Regions from separate parts of the Bradyrhizobium sp. th-b2 genome, predicted to be linked through region 1. Evidence: predicted binding sites of a transcription regulator. Region 1 holds the regulator's gene; each other region holds the start of a gene.

Region 1 (7,902 bases):
AATCTCAGCAGTATCGTGCCAAGGCAGCCGCATATGGCGAACTGATCAAGCGTTCGAGCGGTCAGGGCGAAAGCCGCAAGTTTCAGGAGCAGCAAGACCGCCTCGCTTCGCTCGCGGATAACGAGCAGCAACTGGCGGACAATTTTGACGACGCAGTGAACGTTGCGGAGCAGGACCGCTCCCGCGGCGCGGCCCTTGCCGCCGAAGAGGAGTACGTTCTGCGGTGTCTCGGCGCGGCCGTCATCATGCAATGGAACGTCCTGCCGAAGACGCTGCAGCGGGAAATCTTCGACACCGCCGGATCGGTCGGAAAGCTGCTGGAGACGGCGGCGCTCCGCGGGCAGATCGCGCGCTTCCTGCACAAGCACAAGGATGATGCCGATCGCAACAAGGTTCTGGAGGCGCGTCAGGATGCGAGATCGCGCGCTGCGGCTTTGTCGCGATGGGACAATGAAGGCGGCGCAGTCCCCGAGGGACTGCCGATGTAAGCAAACTGCAACAATAGGAGATTCGTTATGTCACTTACCCAAATCGGCGTCGATGACGGACCGCACAGCATGGACGGGCTGCGGCTTCTCGCCCGGGATGGAAATGAACGGATCGAGGCATTCATCGGCCGCAAGGTGATGGACGTCTGGGCCGAGTCTGTCGAGCACCGCGGCGGACACCGAAGCCTGTTCCGCGATCAATACAATGCGCTTGGCAGACTTAACCTGGCGGCGATCGAGCGGATCGTCAGTGCGAAATACCAACGCGGTGCTGCGTTCAACCGCCAACACCCCTATGTCGAGGTGCTGTTCTCGGACATCACCGACAGCGGGGAGACGCTGAATCTGAGCGAACTCGTTCGTGAAGTCTTGCCGCCGGCGTTTCACCGGCTGAGTTGAAGGTCGATCCAGGAGGAATTCCCATGATGAAGAAATCCCCACCGTCCACTGACGAACCAGAGCCGAAGAAGCCACTGCGCGCCGACCGGCCTCCTGCCGAAGGTTTCGTGATCATTGTCGACAAACATTTCAAGTCGGAGTTCGACACGGTCGAGGCTGCTGAAACGTCCGGCCGACAACTGAAGGCGGCTTATCCGATGCTTCAGATCGAAATCTATGACGCCGTCAGCAAGACCCGCACCTTGCTGAGCTGACAGGCCTGGTTACCGGGCCTCGTGGACAGGTTGCCGCCTACTCCACGCCGGCTTCCTGCGGCGTGAATTCATACACCGACGAGCAGAACTCGCAGGTGACGACGACCTTGCCGTCCTTGACCATCTCGGCGCGATCGTTCGGCGCAAAGCTCTTCAGCATCGACGACACCGCATCGCGCGAGCAGGAGCACTGCGCGCGCAACGTCTGCGGGTTGAAGACGCGGACGCCGCGTTCGTGGAACAGCCGGTAGAGCAGCCGTTCGCCAGAGAGATCGGGATCGATCAGCTCGACATCCTCGACGGTCGAGATCAGCGACTGTCCCTCGACCCAGGCGTCATCGTCAGGCACGTGATGCGTGGCCGTGCCCTCCGGCGCATCGCCGGGGTGCAGATCGGCCTGCTTGGCGCGCTCGGGCGCCTTGGGCAGGAATTGCAGCAGGATGCCGCCGGCGCGCCAGTGCAACTTGCCGCCCTCGCCGCCGCGCATCTCCTCGCCGACCGCAAGGCGCACCCGGGTCGGAATCTGCTCCGAGCGCAGGAAATATTCGTGGGCCGCCTCTTCGAGGCCGCCGCCGTCGAGCGCGACCAGTCCCTGGTAGCGGCTGGTGGTGTTCGCGCCCTGGTCGATGGTCATCGCGAGATGGCCTTTGCCAAGCAGCTCGCCCGAGCTCTGACCAGTCTTGAGGCGCGCCTCGTCGTAACGCGCATAGGCACGCAGCCGGTCGGGCGCCTGGAAATCGACGATCAGCAGCGAGACCGGACCATCGGTCCGGGTCTGCAGGATGAAACGGCCCTCGAACTTGACCGACGAGCCGAGCAGCGTGGTCAGCACGATGGCCTCGCCGAGCAGCTTGCCCACCGCGGGCGGATAATCGTGCTTGTGCAGGATCTCGTCGAGCGCGGGGCCGAGCCGGGTCAGCCGGCCGCGCAGATCCAGCGCGCCGACCTCGAAGGCCAGCACGGCATCGTCGACAGGAACCGCTGACGGCGCGCGAACCGGCGCCTCGGGCGTGATTTTGATGTCAGGGGATTGTGAAACCATGGCGCTCTATCTGGGGTCTCGAACCATGAAATAAAGGGGTTGAGCTAAACGCGAACTCTTCGTCCCTGCCTTGTGCGCAATTGCGCACTGGGGCAGGACCCATAACCACCACTGTCGGTTGATGCATCCAGCTGAGGCCCCAGCCTTCACAACAATTGACAGCGGTGGTTATGGGTCCCGGGTCGCGCTGCGCTTGCCCGGGACGACAACGTTAGTGACCTACGACTAGGCGACCGCGTCGAAACACCAGGCCAGAATGCCCTTCTGCGCATGCAGGCGGTTTTCCGCCTCGTCGAACACCACGGATTGCGGGCCGTCGATCACCTCGTCGGTGACCTCCTCGCCGCGATGCGCGGGCAGGCAGTGCATGAACAGTGCGTCCGGCTTAGCGAGCGACATCAGCTTGGCATTGACCTGATAGGGCTTCAGCACGTTGTGGCGGTGCTCGCCCTCCTTGTCGCCCATCGACACCCAGGTGTCGGTGACGACGCAGTCGGCGCCGCGCACGGCGGCTTCCGGATCGGTGCCGAGCACGATCGGAGCGCCGGTCGCCTTGATCCAGTCGCGCATCGGCTTCTTCGGCGAGAGCTCCGGCGGGGTCGCGACATTGAGCTGGAACTTGAAGCGCTCGGCGGCGTGCGCCCAGGAGGCCAGCACGTTGTTATCGTCGCCGGTCCAGGCCACCGTCTTGCCCTCGATCGAACCGCGATTTTCCTCATAGGTCATGAGGTCGGCCATCACCTGGCAGGGATGTGAACGCCGAGTCAGGCCGTTGATCACAGGCACGGTGGCATGCGCCGCGAGCTCGAGCAGCGCGTCATGGTTGAGGATGCGGATCATGATCGCATCGACATAGCGCGACAGCACGCGCGCGGTGTCGGCAATGGTCTCGCCGCGGCCGAGCTGCATCTCGGCGCCGGTCAGCATGATGGCTTCACCGCCGAGCTGGCGCATGCCGACGTCGAACGACACCCTTGTGCGGGTCGACGGGCGCTCGAAGATCATCGCCAGCGTCTTGCCCTCAAGCGGCTTCCTGCCCTTCTCATGCGCCTTCCGCGCCGCCTTCATGGCGGCGCCAGCGGACAGCATGTTGCGCAGCTCGGCGAGCGGCACCTCGTCGATGTCGAGGAAGTGGCGGACAGGCTTGCTCATCATCCCGCCGCCTTCTTCGGCTGGGTTGCCGCCAGCGCAGAGCAGGCGCGCTCGAGCGCTGTGATCGACTGGTCGATCTCGGCCTCGGTGACGATCAGGGGCGCCAGGAAGCGCACCACATTGTCGCCGGCGCCAACGGTGAGCAGCTTCTCGTTACGCAGCGCGACGATCAGGTCGCCGGAGGGCACCACGGCCTTGACGCCGATCAACAGCCCCTCGCCGCGCACGTCCGCCAGCACGGACGGATAGCGGTCGACGACGGAGGCTAGCTTCTGCTTGAGCAGCAGCGACATCTTCTGCACGTGCTCGAAGAAGCCGGGTTTCAGCATCACGTCGAGCACGGCATTGGCCGCGGCGACCGCCAGCGGATTGCCGCCGAAGGTCGAGCCGTGCGAACCCGGCGCCATGCCCTCAGCCGCCTTGGCGCTCGCCAGCACCGCGCCGATCGGGAAGCCGCCGCCGAGCGCCTTCGCCAGCGACATCACGTCAGGGGTCACGCCGGTGCGCTTGTAGGCGAAAAGATCGCCCGTGCGGCCCATACCGGTCTGCACCTCGTCGAATGCGAGCAGCAGGCCATGCTCGTCGCAGAGCGCGCGCAGCGCCTTGAAGAACGCCTGCGGCGCCGAGCGCACGCCGCCCTCGCCCTGCACCGGCTCGATCAGGATGCCGGCAGTGTGCGGGCCGATCGCTTTCTTGACGGCCTCGATGTCGCCGTGCGGCACCTGGTCGAAGCCGTCCATCGGCGGGCCAAAACCCTCGAGATATTTTGGCGAGCCGGTCGCAGCCAGCGTGCCCAGCGTGCGGCCGTGGAAGGCGCCTTCGAAGGTGATGATGCGGTAGCGCTCGGGATGGCCCTTGGAGAAGTGATAATGGCGGACCAGCTTGATCACGCCCTCCATCGCCTCTGCGCCGGAATTGCAGAAGAACACGAAGTCGGCAAAGCTCTGCTCGCACAGCCGGGCGGCCAGCGCCTCGCCGTCCGGGCTCTTGAACAGGTTCGACATGTGCCAGAGCTTGGTCGCCTGTTCCTGCAGCGCCTGGACCAGATGCGGATGCGCGTGCCCGAGCGCGTTCACCGCAACGCCCGAGGTGAAGTCGAGATAGCGGTCGCCGTTGGTTGCGATCAGCCAGGCGCCCTCACCGCGCTCGAAGCCGAGATCGACCCGGGCGAAGACGGGGAGCAGATGCGACGAGGCGCTGTTGGTCATGGCGTTCACTGCCGGTTTGAAGCCGACAATTGCCGTGCGCGCCTTGACGCCAGTGCAGCAACGGCCAGCTTCGGAAAACAAAACGGCCGCCTTTGCGGGCGGCACGTGCAGCCATTCTATGCTGCGGCCAGTAGGTGTCAATCGCCAGGAGCCGGCCTTTGCCGGCCTTCCTGCGATGCGAAACGAGCGCAATCCGGAGCATTCCGGTGCGGTGGAAAAGCCTCATTACAGTGCTTAACTTTGTGGGAACATGTGGACGCACGGCCGCGGACTCTTGCGCCAGAGTCACGCCATATTGTAGCGTTTGGCCTGTCGGGTACGACATCTCGTGCGGCAGTACTGGACCCTCTAAGTAGCCTTCGTGTCACACGTAAACGTTCGGGCGCAAGACCGCGCCCGGCGAGGGCTAAGGGATTCTGGCCGCTGGGATTTTGACCCGGATTTGGCTCGCAGCGTCGCTCCAATGACTGGCCGGCGCCATGCGAAAGGAAGAATGCGATGACTGTATTGACCTGGTCCGACGATCGCGTCGAGCAGCTGAAGAAGCTCTGGGAGTCTGGCCTCTCGGCCAGCCAGATCGCCGCGGAACTTGGCAATGTGACGCGAAATGCCGTGATCGGCAAAGTGCATCGGCTCGGCCTCTCCGGCCGCGCCAAGGCCCCCTCCACGGCCGCGCCGCGGCAGCGCAAGGCCCGCCCCGCCCAGCACATGATGCGGGTGGCGCGTCCGGTCTCGCGCGGCAACACCGCGCTGGCGCATGCCTTCGAGGTCGAGATGGAGCCCGATCCGATCTCCTACGACAACGTGGTGCCGATGAGCCAGCGGCTGTCGCTGCTCGAGCTGAACGAAGCCACCTGCCACTGGCCGGTCGGCGATCCATCGAGCCCGGAATTCTTCTTCTGCGGCGGCAAGGCGCTCGGCGGCCTGCCCTATTGCGCACACCACTCGCGCGTCGCCTACCAGCCCGCCGGCGATCGCCGCCGGCCGTCGGCGAAACCGCAGATCAAGTGAGCACTCGGGAAACTGGCGTAGGACTGAAAAAGAAATCCCCATGAAAGCGGGGATTTTTTTGTGAGAACCGTAGCCCGGATGCATCACCGGCGTCGTCCCGGCGCAGGCCGGGACCCATAACCACGAATGGGTGTTGTTTGAAAGCCGTCTGGCCGCGTGCCGATTGCGCCGGCCGCGGCGTATGGGTCCCGGCTTTCGCCGGGACGACAACGTGTTGCGGTTTATGAATGCCACACGGCCGTTACGGCTGCGGCTCGGCCTTCGCGAAGCGGTCGTCGAGCGCGTAGCCGGCGCCGCGCACGGTGCGGATCGGATCCTGCTCGCGGCCCGGATTGAGCAACTTACGCAGGCGGCCGATATGCACGTCGACGGTGCGCTCGTCGATATAGATGTCGCGGCCCCAGACGCTGTCGAGCAGCTGCTCGCGGCTGAACACCCGGCCGGGATGCTCGAGGAAGAATTCGAGCAGACGATATTCGGTCGGCCCGAGATCGATCGGGCGGCCGGAGCGCGCCACGCGGCGCTTCTCGCGGTCGAGTTCGATATCGCCATAGGTCAGCACGGTGGCAAGCCGCTCCGGGCTCGCACGGCGCAGCAAGCCCTTCACCCGCGCCAGCAGCTCGGGCACCGAGAACGGCTTGACGATGTAATCGTCGGCGCCGGTGGCAAGCCCGCGCACGCGCTCACTCTCCTCGCCGCGCGCGGTCAGCATGATGATCGGAAGCTGCTTGGTCTCGGGCCGCGCCCGCAGGCGGCGGCACAGCTCGATGCCGGACAGGCCCGGCAGCATCCAGTCCAGCACAACGAGGTCGGGGATGCGCTCCTTCAACCTGGTGTCGGCGTCGTCGCCGCGTCCCACCGTTTCGACGTCGTAGCCTTCCGCATCGAGGTTGTAGCGCAACAGTGTCGTCAGCGCTTCCTCGTCTTCGACTACCAGAATGCGTGCGCTCATCGGTCTAAGTTCTTTCTCTGTGGTGATCCGTTGCCCAAACGCAAACCGAAACACTCAACCCCTGAGCATATTCCCCGTGGGAAACGGTTTGTCGCGACGACAATCCGGTTCCGCCGATGCGGATCATGCCCTAGTTGCCCGGCACCGTGGTGGCGAAATTGGTCATATCGCCCTTCGGACGCTTGTCGGTGATCTGCTGGCCCTCGATCATGTAGAACACGGTCTCGGCGATATTGGTGGCGTGGTCGCCGATCCGCTCGATGTTCTTGGCGCAGAACATCAGATGGATGCAGAACGAGATGTTGCGCGGATCCTCCATCATGTAGGTGAGCAGTTCGCGGAACAGCGAGGTGCAGATCGCATCGACCTCCTCGTCGCCCTTCCAGACGTTCATCGCCGCCGGCAGATCGTGCGCGGCATAGGCGTCGAGCACCGACTTGACCTGCGACAGCACGAGGTCGGTCATGTGCTCGAGGCCGCGGATCAGCTTCAGCGGCTGGAAATCGCTCTCCAGCGCCGCGACGCGCTTGCCCATGTTCTTGGCGAGGTCGCCGATCCGCTCGAGGTCAGTCGCGACGCGCATCGCGCTGACGATCTCGCGCAGGTCGATCGCCATCGGCTGGCGGCGAGCGATCGTCAGCACCGCGCGCTCTTCGATGACGCGCTGCAGATTGTCGATCTCGATGTCGGCGGCGACCACGCGCTTGCCCAGCGCGACGTCGCGGCGGATCAGCGCGTCGACCGACTCGGTGATCATGCGCTCGACGAGGCCGCCCATCTCGGCGACCAGGCGGGTCAACTCCTGCAGGTCGCTGTCGAATGCCTTGGCGGTATGTTCAGAAGCCATCGCTTGTCTCCTCAGCCGAACCGGCCGGTGATGTAGTCCTGCGTGCGTCGATCGCTCGGCGAGGTGAAGATCTTGTTGGTGTCGTCGAACTCGATCAGCTCGCCGAGATACATGAAGGCGGTCTTGTCGGAGACGCGCGCCGCCTGCTGCATGTTGTGGGTGACGATCGCGATCGTGTAATCCTCGGAGAGCTCCTGGATCAGCTCCTCGACCTTGGCGGTCGAGATCGGGTCGAGCGCCGAGCACGGCTCGTCGAACAGGATCACCTCGGGACGCACCGCCACGGTGCGCGCGATGCACAGCCGCTGCTGCTGGCCGCCGGAGAGCGACAGGCCGGAAGCGTTCAGCTTGTCCTTGACCTCGTTCCACAGCGCGCCGCCGCGGAGCGCCTTCTCGACCCGGTCGTCCATCTCGGACTTCGAGATCTTCTCGTAGAGGCGGATGCCGAAGGCGATGTTCTCGTAGATCGTCATCGGGAACGGCGTCGGCTTCTGGAACACCATGCCGACCCGCGCACGCAGCAGATTGAGGTCGAGCTTGGGATCGAGA
Region 2 (7,902 bases), on a different contig from region 1:
TGCTCGTCGCTCCAGTAGCCTGCTTCCTTGAGCGCCTTCACCGCGCCGGGATGCACCGGGACGACCCAGTTCTTGGTCTGACGGTCGGCGCTGAGGCCGCCGGCGCCGGGCGCCGAATCCTTGTAGGCGTCGTAGTTGACGATCATCGCCTTGGTGATCGCATAGATCTGGTCGGCCGGTTGCGCGGCGTAGGCGACGAAGATCGGGTAGGGGTAGTTGCCGAGCTGGATCGGCTTGTCCGGCGAGATGCCGGCGCCGCAGGTTGCGGTTTGCGGGAAGAGGAACGAGCCGACCTTCTTCACCCGCGCCCAACCTTCCTTGTCGCTGGCGGGCAGCGGCGGCCACATCAATCCGCGCGGCGAGGTCTCGGCCTCCTTGGCAGGGCCGGTGATCGTGGTGCCGAAGGCGGCGTCGGTGTCGTTGTTGATGAGGCCCTTCCACATCGCGCCATAGCTTGCGAACTCGACGACCTTGACGTCGCTTTGGGTGAGGCCGCCGAAGGCGAGCATCGCCAGCGAGTTCTGGTTCAGCGCCGGCGAGCCGACCACGAAGCCGACCCGCTTGCCGCGCAGATCCTTCATTTCCTTGACGCCGGCATCGGCCGCCACGCCAAGCGCTCCGCAATTGCAGTCGACCGACGACAGCATGAGCTGCAACGGCTGCGGGCCCCATTCCTTGGCGCCGAACTCGAACACGCCTTCCTGCGCGAAATAGGTCCCCGATCCCATCGCCGAGGAGACCGCGCGCTTGGCGCGCAAGGGTGCGAGACGCGCGACGTCGTTGCCGGCCGGCAGCACGCGGACGTCGGTGCCGTATTTGTCCTTCATCATCTTGCCGACGCCGACCGCGATGTTGAAGCCGGCGGTGCCGGTGTCATAGGCGGTCACCGCCATGGTCGGCGGCAGCTTGATGTCCTCGGCCGAGGCGGGCAGGGCAGCGACGAGTGACAGGCCGGCAAGCGCGGCAGGCGCGAGCGCCATCAGCCGATGGATCATAATCCCTCCCTTTGTTTCGCTGTGCGAAACTTTTCCGGGCGGGATGATTGCATCGCGATCCGGCGATGGCAACGCCGCCCTGGCCGCAGGCCGCCGATTTCGGCCGCTGCATCACCGGACAGATTGTCGCGGCTGGCCGGAGGTTGCGAGATCTCAGGTCTCGACGATCGCGACCGCCTGGCCTTCGGCGATGACGTCGTCGATCTTGACCAGAATCGACTTGATTTTGCCTGCTGCCGTCGATGTGACCGGTATTTCCATCTTCATCGCCTCGACGAACGCAATCTCGTCGCCATCGCCGATGCTGGTGCCGGCCTCGACAGGAAGCGCGCAAACGCGCCCGGCAACTTCGGTCACGATCTTGATCTCAGGCATTCCACTCTCCGATACCGTCTTGCGGAAATTTCATCCGGCGAACGGCTTTTTGTTGTGGCGGCAGATTGCCTGAGGTAGCTTCATCTGCAAGTGGAATTTTATTCCGCAGGACGGAATGGAGCCAAAACAAATGGGACGGCGCTCGGAACGACTTAGCAGGCAGGGAATGCTCGCCAGCGAGACAGGCGATGGCGATGTCATCCAGGTGGTGTCGCGCGCCTTTGATGTGTTGCGGTGCTTCGAAGGGCACGAAGCCCGGCTCGGCAATCTCGAAATCTCGAACCGCTGCGGCCTGCCGCGTTCGACGGTGTCGCGGTTGACGCACACGCTGACGCGGATGGGACAGCTCGTCTATCTGCCGCGCGATCAGAAGTATCGGATCGGTCCGAGTGCGGTCGCGATGAGCACCACGATGATGAAGGGGCTGCAGCTGCGCAATCTGATCCGGCTGCGCCTGCAGGATGTCGCCGATCAATTGCCGGGCACGGTGGGCTTCGTGATCCCCGACCGCTTTCAAATGGTCTATCTGGAGTTTGCCCGCGCGGCGAACGCGCTCGGCCTGCATGAGGCGACCGGCAGCCGCATCTCGATGGCGACCACCGCCGCCGGCCACGCCTACACGGCCGCGCTCGATCCCGCGATCGGCGACGCGCTGATATCAGAGATGGAAGGCGAGTTGCCTGAGAGCGCCAAGATGCTGACGCCGCGGATCGAGGCCAACCGCCGTCACCTGCAGGAGCACGGCTACGTCGTCGCCTGCGGCCTTTGGAGCCCGCATATCAACGGCGTCGCGGTGCCGCTGTGGTCGCCGCAATATCAGACCTATGTGGTCACCACGATCGGCCTGCTCTCGGCGATGTACGACGAAGAGCGGCTGCACCGCGAGGTCGCGCCGCAGATGGTCGAACTCGCCGCCGCGCTCGGCAGCCTGCTCGAAGGCGCCGACGGCGATATCTTCAGCAATCGGATCGAACGCAAGTCGCTATCGGTGGCCGCCCATAACAACAAAATGATCAAGACGGAGGCAATGAATGAACTGGAAGCCGGAACTCGACGACCTCGCCCGGCGCGAAGCGTTCGCGCGGGAGATGGGAGGCGTTGACAAGGTCAAGCGGCAGCGCGACCAGGGCCGGCTCACCGTCCGCGAGCGCATCGACAAGCTCGTCGACCAGAACAGCTTCCACGAGGTCGGTGCCATCTCCGGCATCGCCGAATATGACGAGAGCAACGAACTCAAGCATCTGACGCCGGCGAACTGCGTGTTCGGCCGCGCCAGGGTCGACGGCCGCACCGTGGTGGTGGTCGGCGACGATTTCACCGTGCGCGGCGGCTCGGCCGATGCATCGATCTCCGCCAAGCCGTTGATGGCGGAGGAGATGGCGCATGATTTCCGCCTGCCGATCGTTCGCGTGATCGAAGGCTCCGGCGGCGGCGGCTCGGTGAAGACGATCGAGACCAAGGGCGCCGCCAATCTGCCAGGCGGCGTCGGTGGCACGCGCTGGTACTGGTACACGACCGCCAATCTGGCGCGCGTGCCGGTGGTCGGCCTCGGCCTCGGTTCGGTCGCCGGCTTAGGTGCGGCGCGGCTGGCGGCCACGCATTATTCGGTCATGACCAAGAGCTCCGCGATGTTCGTCGCCGGCCCGCCGGTGGTGAAACGCTTGGGCCAGGATCTGACCAAGCAGGAACTCGGCGGCGCCGACATCCAGACCCGCGCCGGCGCGATCGATCAGGCGGTCGAGACCGAGGAGGAGGCGTTCGACTACGCGCGGCGCTTCCTGTCCTATTTGCCGTCGTCGGTCTACGATTTGCCGCCGACCATTCCCTGCACCGACGATCCGGAACGCGCCGAGGAGCAGCTGTTGAAGGCGGTGCCGCGCAACCGCAGGCAGGTCTACAAGATGCGGCCGATCATCGAGGCCGTCGTCGACAAGGGCTCGTTCTTCGAGGTCGCCGCCAATTTCGGCCGGCCTGTGATCACCGGGCTGGCGCGCATCGAGGGCCGGGCGGTGCTGCTGCTCGCCAGCGATCCGTTCCACTATGGCGGCTCGTGGACCGCGGACGCCTGCCAGAAGGTGGTGCGCTGGGTCGACTTCGCCGAAACCTTCCATCTGCCGGTGGTCTATCTGATGGACTGCCCGGGCTTCATGATCGGGCTTGAGGCGGAGAAGTCGGCGACCATCCGGCACGGCGTGCGGGCGATGGCGGCGGTCAACCAGAGCACGGTGCCGTGGTGCACCATCATCATCCGCAACGCTTTCGGCGTTGCCGGCGTGGTGCATCAGCCGGCCAACCGCTTCTCGATGCGCTATGCCTGGCCGTCGGCTTATTGGGGCTCGCTGCCGCTCGAGGGCGGCATCGAGGCCGCCTATCGGGCCGAGATCGACGCGGCCAGCGATCCCGCCGCCAAGCTGCGCGAGATCGAGGATCGCCTCAACAAGCTGCGCTCGCCGTTCCGCTCGGCCGAGAAGTTTTGGGTCGAGGAGGTGATCGATCCGCGCAAGACGCGCTCGCTGCTCTGCGAATTCGCGCGTCTCGCCGAACCGATCCGAACCCCGGGCCCGCCGGGCAACATGTCGACGCGGCCGTAAGCTTTTCACGCCGTCATTCCGGGGCGATGCGAAGCATCGAACCCGGAATCCCGAGATTCCGGGTCTGGTCCTTCGGACCATCCCGGAATGACGATGCGTGCTACTCGCTCTCCCGATGCACGTCGTGGATCACGATGCCCATGCCGTTCTCGGGCATCTTGATCCATTCGCGATGCTTTAGCGAACGCTTGGTGTCCTCGTGTCCACTCACCCAGTGCTCGCGCATCGAGGTGCCGGAGAATTCGTGGTCCTTGGCGTCGCCCTCATAGGCCTTCTGCTGATAGATCAGCTGCAGCAGCGTGATCCCGGGCAGCCGGCTGTTCGCCTCCTTGAGCTGGCGCTCTTCGTCCGAGAGCTGATCGTCGGGGATTTTTCCCAACGCGTTGTGCAGGGCGGTGCGCAGATTGTAGGTCTTGCGATAGACGTCGGTGTTGTAGCGGGTGCGCGACGAATACATGATGTCCTTGTGGCGGGCCATCACGTCCTGGATGTCGCGTGGCAGCATGCCGCGCGCCGAGAACAGGTCGACCTGGAACACCAGCGAGTTGGCGTTGTCTTCCTGGTCGAGCAGATGCTGCAGGGGCGTGTTGGAGACGATGCCACCGTCCCAGAAATGATCGGTGCCGACCTTCACCATCGGCAGTGCCGGCGGCAACGCGCCGCTCGCCATGATGTGCTCGGGGATGATCTCGTCATGGGCATTGTCGAAATAGATGAAGTTGCCGGAGAGCACGTTCACCGCGCCGACCGCGAAGCGCATCTTCTTGGAGTTGATGCGGTCGAAATCGACCAGCTCGAGCAGCGATTCACGCAACGGCGTGGTGTCGTAATAGCTGGTGGCGGTGCGCGCGCCGGCCGGGCTGAACCACGGATTGGCTTGATGCGGGGTGAAGAAGCCGGGTTGCCCGAGCGTCGTCGTCAGCCATGAACTGGTGAAATTGCGGGCCTTGCGGAAGATGTCGCCGTCTGGCGTGTAGTGCCAGATCTTGCGGCTGGTGATGCGATCCCAGAATGTGTGCAGCCGCTCCAGCCGCTTCGAAGGCGGATTGCCGGCGATGATCGCCGAGTTGATCGCGCCGATCGAGACGCCGCAGACCCAGTCGGGTTCGATATTGGATTCGTGCAGCGCCTGATAGACGCCGGCCTGATAGGCGCCGAGCGCGCCGCCGCCTTGCAGGACAAGAGCCACGCGATCGCAGCCTTCGGGGCGCCAGCCGGGCGTCGCGTGCTCGATATCGTCAAAATGAGGGGTTCGCGCGTCCATCTCATGGCACTCCAAAAATTCGCGGCGAGAATTCAGGGCGCCGATGACGCCGTGATGACAAACACCGCGTCGGCCCATGGCGCATCCGCCATGCCTGCCTGCATGGTTAGCATTGGCCACCACCGTGAGACGCGGGTCATGCGGCTGACGGAAATCCCTCATCTCGCTGTCAATCTCGGCCGTTAGCTTCCGCGCAAGCTTTTCAAACAGGGGGTTATTGCGATGCGCAGGGAAGATCTGCTCAAGCTTCCGTCCATGCCGGCCGCCGGTCCGAGCTATCCCGCCGGTCCCTACCGCTTCATCGATCGCGAATTCCTTGTCATCACCTATGAGACCGATCCGGAGCTGATCCGTGCCGGCCTGCCTGAGCCGCTGGAGCCGATCGAGCAGGCGATCGTGCATTACGAATGGATCAAGATGCCCGACAGCTCCGGCTTCGGCAGCTACACCGAGTCCGGTCTTGTGATCCCCGCACGCTTGCATGGCGAAGAGGTCAATTTCGTCTGCCAAATGTATCTCGACGATGATCCGCCGATCGCGGCCGGCCGCGAGATCTGGGGCTTTCCGAAGAAGTACGCCCACCCGAAGCTCGAGATCGTCAAGGACACGCTGACCGGTACGCTGGAATATGCCGGCCAGCTCGTTGCGATGGGCACGATGGGCTACAAACACGAGAGCATGGCGGGCAATGGCGACATCACGCGCGCCACGCTGTCGAAGACGCAGATCAATCTGAAGATGATCCCCGGCGTCGACGGCCATCTCGAAATCTGCCAGCTGGTCGCGATCAACCTGACCGACATCGTCGTCAAGGGATCGTGGATCGGGCCGGGCCGGCTGCATCTGGTGCCGCATGTCAACGCGCCGGTCGCGGATTTTCCGGTCAAGCGCGTCGTCGGCGCGCATCATTTCCTCGCCGATCTGACGCTGCCGTTCGGGCGCGTTGTGCACGACTACAACAAGGAAGCCGCCGAGGCGGCGACGCCGACCGGCCTTGCGGCCGAGTAGGGCTGTCGCTGACACAAAACTGTAACGGGCGCGTCCTCCAATATGAAGGACGCGCCCGCCCGGTTTTGCACGTGGGCGGGGTTTTGAACATTTCGCGCGGTTGCCTTGAAGATTCCCTTGGAGAGCGGCCATGCTGGCAGATCCACCTCCTGCTCCTGTCGGCTCGCTGCTGACACGTGAGGCCGTCCCCGGCCTGGTCTGGGCGTTTCGCCTGCACCACGACGGCCGTGCCGAGGCGCTTCCGATCGACAAGCCGATCGAGCCGAGCCATGACGGAAGGTTGTGGCTGCACTTCAACCTGAGCGATGTCCGCACCCGGGCGTGGCTCGCCAACATGCATATCCCGCAGCTCGCGCGGGACCTGCTGCTGTCGAGCGACGAATTCCAGCAGATCCACACCATCGACAATTGCGTCTATGGCGTGTTCTCCGATCTGGTGCGCAGCATCGATGCTCCGACCGAGGAGACCGACTTCCTTCGGTTTGCGATGACCGAGCGTCTCCTGATCAGCGGACGCCACCAGGCGCTCTGCGCGGTCGACGCGACGCGCCGCGTGCTCGAAAGCGGCTATCGCGTCGAGAGCGTCGCGGCGCTGCTGGAAAAGATCATCCACGAGGTCGCCGACACCATGGACCGCATGGCCGACAAGATCGGCACCGAGATCGATGCGATCGAGGACCGGGTGGTCGCCGGCGAAACCAATTCCGAGATGCGCAGCGCGCTCGGGCGGATGCGCCGGACCTGCGTGCGGCTGCATCGCCAGCTCTCCGGTTTGCGTGTGCTGTTTCACCGTCTCGAGCTGAAGAACATGGACAATCTCAGCCCGGCGCTGCGGCTGCAGGCCGGCAAGCTGGCACAGCGGCTCGACGGCCTCGACCATGACATCGTCGAACTGCGCGCGCGCAGCCGCCTGCTGGAGGAGGAGCTGCGCTTCAAGCTCGAGGAGGAGAGCAACAAGCATCTGCATGCGCTCTCCGTCGTCACCATGATGCTGCTGCCGCCGACGCTCGTCACCGGCATCTTCGGCATGAACACCAAGGGATTGCCGCTGACCGACGTCGACAGCGGGTTTCTGTGGGCTGCAGGCTTGTTGGTCGGATCGTCGCTCTTGGCCTATCTGCTGATGCGGCGGCTGCGCATCGTCAAATAGCGCGATCGCACTGCGGCATCTTCCATGAGCAGAGCTCTTTCCCGCGCAACACTGGTGGCCGCGGCCCTCGCGCTCTGCGCCCCGGCGCATGCGGACGACAAGCCGGTCGCCGATCGGATCGCGGATACGCGCGCCGCGCTGGAGGAAGCCGGCTACCAGTTCAGCATGACCTATATCGGCGAGGCGTTTAGCAACACCTCGGGCGGTGTGAGCAACGGTGCGGCCTATACCGGCCGTCTCGATCTCGGCACCACGATCGACCTCGACAAGGTGATGGGCTGGACCGGCGCGACCTTCCACGCCAACATGTTCCAGATCCATGGCGACGGGCTGTCGCGGGGCTATGTCGGCAATTTGTTTCTGGTGTCCGGCGTCGAGTCGCTGCCGGCGACGCGGCTCTACGAGTTCTGGATCGAGCAGAAGCTTCTGGACGGCAGGCTCGCGGTGCGCGTCGGCCAGCAGGGCTCCGACGTCGAGTTCATCGACAGCCAGTACGACGACATCTTCATCAATTCGGCG
Region 3 (7,902 bases), on a different contig from region 1:
CGACGACGTCGCCGGCAAACGCCTCGTCCGCCACCGAGCGGTCCTGGGCGAAGAAGAATTGCGGGCTCGACAGGCTCATGTTCTTGCCGGTGCGCACCAGCTTGGCTTTCATGCCGCGGCTCAGCTTGCCCGAGCACAGCCGGGCGAAGGCGATGCGGTCGCGGTGGTTCGGATCCATGTTGGCCTGGATCTTGAACACGAACGCGCTCATGCGCGGCTCGGCCGCCTCGACCCTGCGCAGATCGGAATCCTGCGCGCGCGGCGCCGGTGCGAACTTGCCGAGGCCTTCGAGCAAGTCGCCGACGCCGAAATTGCGCAGTGCGCTGCCGAAATAGACCGGCGTCAGATGGCCCTCGCGGAACGCCGCGAGCTCGAACGGCTTGCAGGCTTCCGAGGCCAGCGCGAGTTCGTCCCTGACCTCGGAGACGTCGAGATTGGGGTTGCGCTTGCCGAGATCGGCGATGTCGATCTGCTCGGTGGCGCCGGTCTTGGCGCCGCCGCCCTCGAGCAGCCGCACGCCGCCATTGACCACGTCATAGGTGCCGAGGAAGTCGCGGCCGCGGCCGACCGGCCAGGTCATCGGCGTGGTATCGAGCGCCAGCGTCTTCTCGATCTCGTCCAGCAGATCGAACGTGTCGCGGCTCTCGCGGTCCATCTTGTTTATGAAGGTGATGATCGGGATGTCGCGCAGGCGGCACACCTCGAACAGCTTTCGCGTCCGCGCCTCGATGCCCTTGGCGGCGTCGATCACCATGACCGCGGAGTCGACCGCGGTCAGCGTCCGGTAAGTGTCTTCCGAAAAGTCCTCGTGGCCCGGCGTGTCCAAGAGGTTGAACACGAGGTCGTTGAACTCGAAGGTCATCACCGAGGTGACGACCGAGATGCCGCGCTCGCGCTCGATCTTCATCCAGTCCGAGCGGGTGTTGCGGCGCTCGCCCTTGGCCTTGACCTGACCCGCGAGGTTGATGGCGCCGCCGAACAGCAGCAGCTTTTCCGTCAGCGTGGTCTTGCCGGCGTCCGGGTGGGAAATGATCGCAAAGGTGCGCCGTCGCGCCACTTCCTCTGACAGTGGCGAGCGGGTCGGCGATTCGGTTGTTGCAGCGGTATCGGACATGGCGGGGCAGCGTTTGGCAGGGAAAACGGGCGCAATCAAGGGCGTTTTGTCGCAATGCGGCCGGGCCGCACCTTCCCCATATAGGTACGCGAAGGACGACCTTCTCCTCACCACACCATCAGCGGGGACGACCCTGCCTTTTCCGGAGGGTTCGTGATGGCTTGGGCCATTCTGTTCACCGCTGGCCTGCTCGAGATCGGCTGGGCGATCGGGCTGAAATATACCGAGGGTTTCTCGCGGCTGGTGCCGTCGGTGCTGACGCTCGCGGCGATGGCCGGCAGCGTGATCCTGCTTGGCATCGCGCTGAAGACGCTGCCGATTGGAACCGCCTATGCGGTCTGGACCGGGATCGGCGCGGTCGGCACCGCGGCGCTCGGTATCATCCTGCTCGGCGAACCCGCGACCGCGATGCGGCTTGCCAGCATCGCCCTGATCGTGTCCGGCATCGTCGGACTGAAGCTCGTCGGATAATTTCGTCGCTCGACATCGCGACGGTCACTTCAGGATCTGCACGGCCCAATAGGTCGCGGCCGCGACCGCGGCCGACGCCGGGATCGTGATCACCCAGGCATAGACGATCGAGCTCGCCACATTCCAGCGCACGGCGGAGAGCCGCCGTGCCGCACCGACGCCGACAATGGCGCCGGTGATGGTGTGGGTGGTCGATACCGGAACCCCGAGATAGGTCGCCATGAACAGGGTCGCGGCGCCGCCGGTCTCGGCGCAAAAGCCCTGCATCGGCGTCAGCTTGGTGATCCGCAGCCCCATGGTGCGCACGATCCGCCAGCCGCCCATCAGGGTGCCCAGCGCCATCGCGCTCTGGCAGGACAGCACGACCCAGAACGGAATTTCGAAGGTGTCGCCGAGATGGCCCTGCGAGTAGAGCAGCACGGCGATGATGCCCATGGTCTTCTGCGCGTCGTTGCCGCCGTGGCCGAGCGAATAGAGCGACGCCGAGGCGAATTGCAGGATGCGGAAGGCGCGATCGACCGCGAACGGCGTCGAGCGCACCGAGAGCCAGGACACGACGGCCACGAGCACCAGCGCCAGCAGGAAGCCGACCAGCGGCGACAGCACGATCGCGAGCAAGGTCTTGGTGAGCCCGCTCCACACCGCCGCCGAAATGCCCGCCTTCGCCATGCCGGCGCCAACCAGCCCGCCGATTAGCGCGTGCGAACTCGACGAGGGAATACCCAGCGCCCAGGTGATGACGTTCCAGACGATCGCGCCGACCAGCGCGGCGAAGATCACCGTCGCGTCGACCACCGACGGGTCGATGATCCCGGTGCCGATGGTGTTAGCGACGTGCAGGCCGAATACTGCGAAGGCAACAAAGTTGAAGAAGGCCGCCCAGAACACCGCATATTGAGGCCGCAGCACGCGGGTCGAGACGATGGTCGCGATCGAGTTCGCGGCATCGTGCAGGCCGTTCAGGAAGTCGAACAGCAGCGCGACCGCGATCAGGATGGTGAGAACCGGAAGACCCAGCGTGGCGTCCACGTGATGGCCCCCGCCTTACACTTGCTCGATCACGATCGAATTGATCTCGTTGGCAACGTCGTCGAAGCGGTCGGCCACTTTCTCGAGGTGATCGTAGATCTCCGCGCCGACGATGAAGTCCATCGTGTTGGCGTTGCGGTGCTTCAGGAACAACTCCTTCAGCCCGATATCATGGAGATCGTCGACCCGGCCCTCGAGCTTGGTCAGTTCCTCGGTGATCTGGGTCAGCATCGAGACGTTCTGGCCGATCGCCTGCAACAAGGGCAGCGCGCGGATGACCAGATTGGCGCATTCGACGATCAGGGTGCCGATCTCGCGCATCGGCGGCTCGAACTCGCGCACCTCGAACAGCATGACCGCCTTTGCTGTCGCCTGCATCTGGTCGACCGCGTCGTCCATCGCGGTGATCAGGTTCTTGATGTCGCCGCGGTCGAACGGGGTGATGAAAGTGCGGCGAACCGCGGTCAGCACCTCACGGGTGACGCTATCGGCGTCGTTCTCGAACTGATTGACGCGCTGACAGAAGACCGGGGTCTCCTCCCCGCCCTTCAGCATGTCCTGCAGCGCCAATGAGCACTGCACGGAGGTCTGGGCGTGGCGGGCGAACAGGTCGAAAAACCGCTCTTCCTTGGGCAGGAAGGCGCGAAACCAGCGCAGCATGTCTCAGTTCCATCGTTCCGGGACAGCCCTTTTAGCGACTGTCACAGAACTGTCATATAGCATCTGGCGGGGAAAGGACCGATCGACCGCCCGAACGGGCGGTCGTCCACCGCTATGTCAGCGGAAAATCGCAGGCCGCGCCCTGCCCTACAGCGACCGCCTGAGCATATGGGCCAGCTCGCCGACCAGGCCGCGCCGGAACAGCAGCACACAGGCGACGAAGATCACGCCCTGGATCACCGTCACCCACTGGCCGAAGCCGGCGAGATATTGCTGCATGGCGATGATCACGAAGGCACCGACCACCGGCCCGAAGATGGTGCCGAGACCGCCGACCAGCGTCATCAGCACGATTTCACCGGACATCGACCAGTGCACGTCGGTGAGCGAGGCGTTCTGCGCCACGAACACCTTCAGCGAGCCGGCGAAGCCCGCCAGCGTGCCCGACAGGATGTAGGCGAGCATCTTGTACTGGTCGGTCTTGTAGCCGAGCGAGATCGCGCGCGGCTCGTTCTCGCGGATCGCCTTCAAGACCTCGCCGAACGGCGAGTTGATGGTCCGGTAGATCAGCAGGAAGCCGGCGAGGAAGCCGGCCAGCACGACGTAATAGAGCACCAGCGGCTTCGAGAGATCGAAGATCCCGAACAGGCGCCCCTGCGGGATACCCTGGATGCCGTCTTCGCCATGGGTGAACGGCGCCTGCAGATAGATGAAGTAGAGCAGTTGCGACAGCGCCAGCGTGATCATCGAGAAATAGATGCCCTGGCGGCGGATCGAGATGAAGCCGGTGACGAGGCCGAGCAAGGCCGCGGCAGCGGTGCCGACCACGATGCCGAGCTCGGGCGGCAGCCCCCACACCTTCAGCGCGTGCGCCGTGACGTAGCCGGAGGTGCCGAGAAACATCGCGTGGCCGAACGACAAGAGACCGCCATAGCCGATCAGCAGGTTGAAAGCGCATGCCAGCAGCGCAAAGCACAGCGCCTGCATCACGAAGAACGGATAGATCCCCGTGAACGGCACCACCGCCAGCAGTACCGCCATCACGGCGAATACGATCATCTCGTCGCGCATCGCGCGCGGCGTCACCGGAAGTGTATCGTCGGTCAATGCTGACATATCAGGCCGCCCGTCCCGTCAGTCCCGTTGGCTTCACCAGCAACACCACCACCATCAGGACAAACACCACGGTGTTGGAGGCTTCGGGATAAAAATACTTGGTCAGTCCCTCGATCACGCCGAGCGCGAAGCCGGTAATGATCGAGCCCATGATCGAGCCCATGCCGCCGATCACGACCACCGCGAACACCACGATGATGAGATCGGCGCCCATCAGCGGGCGGACCTGGTTGATCGGCGCCGACAGCACGCCGGCGAGCGCGGCAAGGCCGACGCCGAGCCCGTAGGTCAGCGTGATCATGCGCGGCACGTTGATGCCGAAGGCGCGCACCAGCGTCGGGTTCTCGGTGGCGGCGCGCAGATAGGCGCCGAGCTGCGTCTTCTCGATCAGGAACCAGGTGGCAAGGCACACCACGAGCGAGAAGATGACGACCCAGCCGCGATAGATCGGCAGGAACATGAAGCCGAGATTGACGCCGCCCTTGAGCTGATCCGGGATCGAATACGGCAGACCGGAGGAGCCGAAATAGTTCTGGAACACGCCCTGCACGATCAGCGCGATGCCGAAGGTCAGGAGCAGTCCGTAGAGATGGTCGAGGCCGGCCAGCCATTGCAGCATGGTGCGCTCGAGGATCATGCCGAAGATGCCGACAATGACCGGCGCGATGATCAGCGCCCACCAGTAGTTGATGCCGCCCAGGTTGAGCAGGAAATACGCCACGAAGGCGCCCATCATGTAGAGCGCGCCGTGCGCGAAATTGATGATGTTGAGCATGCCGAAGATGACGGCGAGCCCCAGACTGAGCAGCGCGTAGAACGAGCCGTTGATCAGTCCCACCAGAAGCTGTGCGTAGAGAGCCTGCATCGAATGAGCTTTCGCTGGATAGATGAAGCCCGCCGGCCACGCTCATGGCCGGCGGGCATGACCGTCACTTCTTCAGAAGCGCGCAGGTGCTCTTGTCGAGCGGCGTGAAGGCCTGGTTGCCCGGCACGGTGCCGACCAGCTTGTAGAAGTCCCACGGCCCCTTGGACTCCGAGGGCTTCTTCACTTCGAACAGATAGGCGTCGTGGGTGACACGGCCGTTGGCCTCGACCTCGCCCTTGCCGAACAGCGGATCGTCGGTCGGGATGGTCTTCATCTTCGCGACCACCTTGGCGCCGTCATGCGGATTGCCGCCGAGCGCTTCCAACGCCTTGAAGTAATGCATGAGGCCCGCATAGACGCCGGCCTGCACCATGGTCGGGGGCGCGCTGCTCTTCATCCGCGCCGAGAAGCGCTTGGAGAAAGCGCGGGTGTTGTCGTTGAGGTCCCAGTAGAACGTCTCGGTGAAGTTGAGGCCCTGCGCGGTCTCGAGCCCGATCGCCTTGACGTCGGTGAGGAACAAGAGCAGCGCGGCGAGCTTCTGGCCGCCCTTGACGATGCCGAACTCGGCGGCCTGCTTGATCGAGTTGGTGGTGTCGCCGCCGGCATTGGCAAGACCGATGATCTTGGCCTTGGAGGCCTGCGCCTGCAGCAGGAAGGAGGAGAAATCAGCGGTGTTGAGCGGATGCTTGACGCCGCCGACCACCTTGCCGCCATTGGCGGTCACGACGGCCGTGGTGTCGCGCTCGAGCGCGGCGCCGAATGCATAGTCTGCGGTCAGGAAGAACCAGGTGTCCCCGCCCGCCTTCACCAGCGCCTGGCCGGTGGCGTGTGCGAGCATGTAGGTGTCGTAGGTCCAGTGCACGGTGTTCGGCGAGCACTGCGCGTTGGTGAGATCGGAGGTCGCGGCGCCCGAATTGATGTAGACGCCGTTCTTCTCCTTCACGACGTTATTGACCGCGAGCGCGACGCCGGAATTCGGTACGTCGACGACCGTGTCGACCTTGTCGACGTCGAACCACTGGCGGGCGATGGTGGTGCCGATGTCGGGCTTGTTCTGGTGATCGCCGGAGATCAGGTCGATGGTCCAGCCCTTGGCCTTCAGACCGGAGTCCTCGATCGCCATCTGCGCCGCCAGCGTCGAGCCGGGGCCGGCAAGGTCGGCATAGAGGCCGGACTGATCCGACAGCACGCCGATCTTGACCGTCTTGTCGTCAGCGGAGGCGACGCTTGCAGCTGACAGCACCATCGCGGTGCCGAGCAGGAGCGCAGAAATCGTGTTCTTCATGTCGTATTTCCTCAGTCTTTGAATTTTCTGGCTCTGGAGATTTCAAACGCCGAGATAGGTATGCAGCTTGTCCATGTTGGCCGACAGCTCCGAATTGGCGAAGCCGTCGATCACCTTGCCATGCTCGACGATGTAGTAGCGGTCGGCAACGGTCGAGGCGAAACGGAAATTCTGTTCGACCAGCAGGATGGTGAAGCCCTGCGACTTCAGGCGCGCAATGGTGTGCCCGATCTGCTGAATGATGACCGGCGCCAACCCTTCGGTCGGCTCGTCCAGCATCAGGAAGCGTGCGCCGGTGCGCAGGATACGCGCGATCGCCAGCATCTGCTGCTCGCCGCCCGAGAGCTTGGTGCCCTGGCTGGTGAGACGCTCCTTCAGGTTCGGAAACAGCGTGAAGATCTGGTCGAGCGGCAGACCGCCCGGGCGCACCACCGGCGGCAGAAGCAGGTTCTCCTTCACATCGAGGCTGGCGAAGATACCGCGCTCCTCGGGGCAGAATGCGATGCCGAGCCGCGCGATGCGGTCGGAGGTGGTGCGGATGATCTCCTTGTTGTCGAAGCGGATCGATCCCGAACGCTTGCCGATCACGCCCATCACCGACTTCAGCGTGGTGGTCTTGCCGGCGCCGTTGCGGCCGAGCAGCGTCACCACTTCGCCGGCCCTCACATTGAAATTGACACCGTGCAGGATGTGGGATTCGCCGTACCAGGCCTGCAGATCCTTGACCGTCAGCACCTCGGCACCGGCCGCAGCCACGGGCTTCTCCGCCAGAATTGCCTCAGCCATGACCCGCTCCCAGATAGGCTTCCTTCACGCGCTCGTCCTTGGAGAGATCGGCGTAGTTGCCCTCCGCCAGCACCTGCCCGCGCGTCAGCACGGTGATGATGTCGGAGAGGTTGGCCACCACCGAGAGGTTATGTTCGACCATCAGGATGGTGTACTTGGCGGAGATCCGCTTGATCAGCGCCGCGATCTTGTCGATGTCCTCGTGGCCCATGCCGGCCATCGGCTCGTCGAGCAGCATCATCTCGGGGTCGAGCGCGAGCGTCGTTGCAATCTCAAGGGCGCGTTTGCGGCCGTATGGCATCTCGACCGCCGGCGTGTTGGCGAATTCGCTCAAGCCGACGTCGTTCAGCAGCTCGTGGGCGCGCGGATTGAAGCGGTCGAGCACGGTTTTCGAGCGCCAGAAATCGAACGACGACCCATGCTGGCGCTGCAGCGCCACGCGAACGTTCTCGAGCGCGGTCAGATGCGGAAACACCGCCGAAATCTGGAACGAGCGGACGAGGCCAAGCCGCGCCACATCGGCCGGCGGCATCGCGGTGATGTCCTGGCCCTTGTAGCGAATCTGCCCTCCCGTCG

The links. Region 1 encodes PhoB, which activates phosphate uptake and scavenging genes when phosphate is short. Its sites were predicted from a motif close to TGTCATNNANCTGTCAT; they were not measured.
Region 2: K359_RS0106720 (acetoacetate decarboxylase) is a predicted target of PhoB. The motif match lies at 5,269-5,285, and genes of this name have one in related genera.
Region 3: K359_RS0135760 (DUF47 domain-containing protein) is a predicted target of PhoB. The motif match lies at 3,314-3,330, and genes of this name have one in related genera.

The regions. Positions count from the first base shown of each region.
Region 1 covers NZ_AUGA01000007.1:279,051-286,952, forward strand. The annotation lists gene K359_RS0113850 (hypothetical protein) at 1-488, shown strand, start outside; gene K359_RS0113855 (hypothetical protein) at 516-887, shown strand; gene K359_RS0113860 (hypothetical protein) at 911-1,141, shown strand; gene K359_RS0113865 (Hsp33 family molecular chaperone) at 1,179-2,183, opposite strand; gene argF (ornithine carbamoyltransferase) at 2,409-3,335, opposite strand; gene K359_RS0113875 (aspartate aminotransferase family protein) at 3,335-4,543, opposite strand; gene K359_RS61220 (hypothetical protein) at 4,542-4,781, shown strand; gene K359_RS0113880 (GcrA family cell cycle regulator) at 5,042-5,554, shown strand; gene phoB (phosphate regulon transcriptional regulator PhoB) at 5,796-6,506, opposite strand; gene phoU (phosphate signaling complex protein PhoU) at 6,637-7,353, opposite strand; gene pstB (phosphate ABC transporter ATP-binding protein PstB) at 7,365-7,902, opposite strand, start outside.
Region 2 covers NZ_AUGA01000003.1:314,343-322,244, forward strand. The annotation lists gene K359_RS0106690 (TAXI family TRAP transporter solute-binding subunit) at 1-995, opposite strand, end outside; gene K359_RS0106695 (acetyl-CoA carboxylase biotin carboxyl carrier protein subunit) at 1,149-1,370, opposite strand; gene K359_RS0106700 (IclR family transcriptional regulator) at 1,501-2,472, shown strand; gene K359_RS0106705 (acyl-CoA carboxylase subunit beta) at 2,402-3,961, shown strand; gene K359_RS0106710 (patatin-like phospholipase family protein) at 4,062-5,225, opposite strand; gene K359_RS0106720 (acetoacetate decarboxylase) at 5,448-6,233, shown strand; gene K359_RS0106725 (transporter) at 6,364-7,383, shown strand; gene K359_RS0106730 (carbohydrate porin) at 7,408-7,902, shown strand, end outside.
Region 3 covers NZ_AUGA01000045.1:51,861-59,762, forward strand. The annotation lists gene K359_RS0135745 (peptide chain release factor 3) at 1-1,114, opposite strand, end outside; gene sugE (quaternary ammonium compound efflux SMR transporter SugE) at 1,271-1,585, shown strand; gene K359_RS0135755 (inorganic phosphate transporter) at 1,610-2,614, opposite strand; gene K359_RS0135760 (DUF47 domain-containing protein) at 2,630-3,274, opposite strand; gene K359_RS0135765 (branched-chain amino acid ABC transporter permease) at 3,422-4,390, opposite strand; gene K359_RS0135770 (branched-chain amino acid ABC transporter permease) at 4,392-5,255, opposite strand; gene K359_RS0135775 (ABC transporter substrate-binding protein) at 5,320-6,540, opposite strand; gene K359_RS0135780 (ABC transporter ATP-binding protein) at 6,583-7,326, opposite strand; gene K359_RS0135785 (ABC transporter ATP-binding protein) at 7,319-7,902, opposite strand, start outside.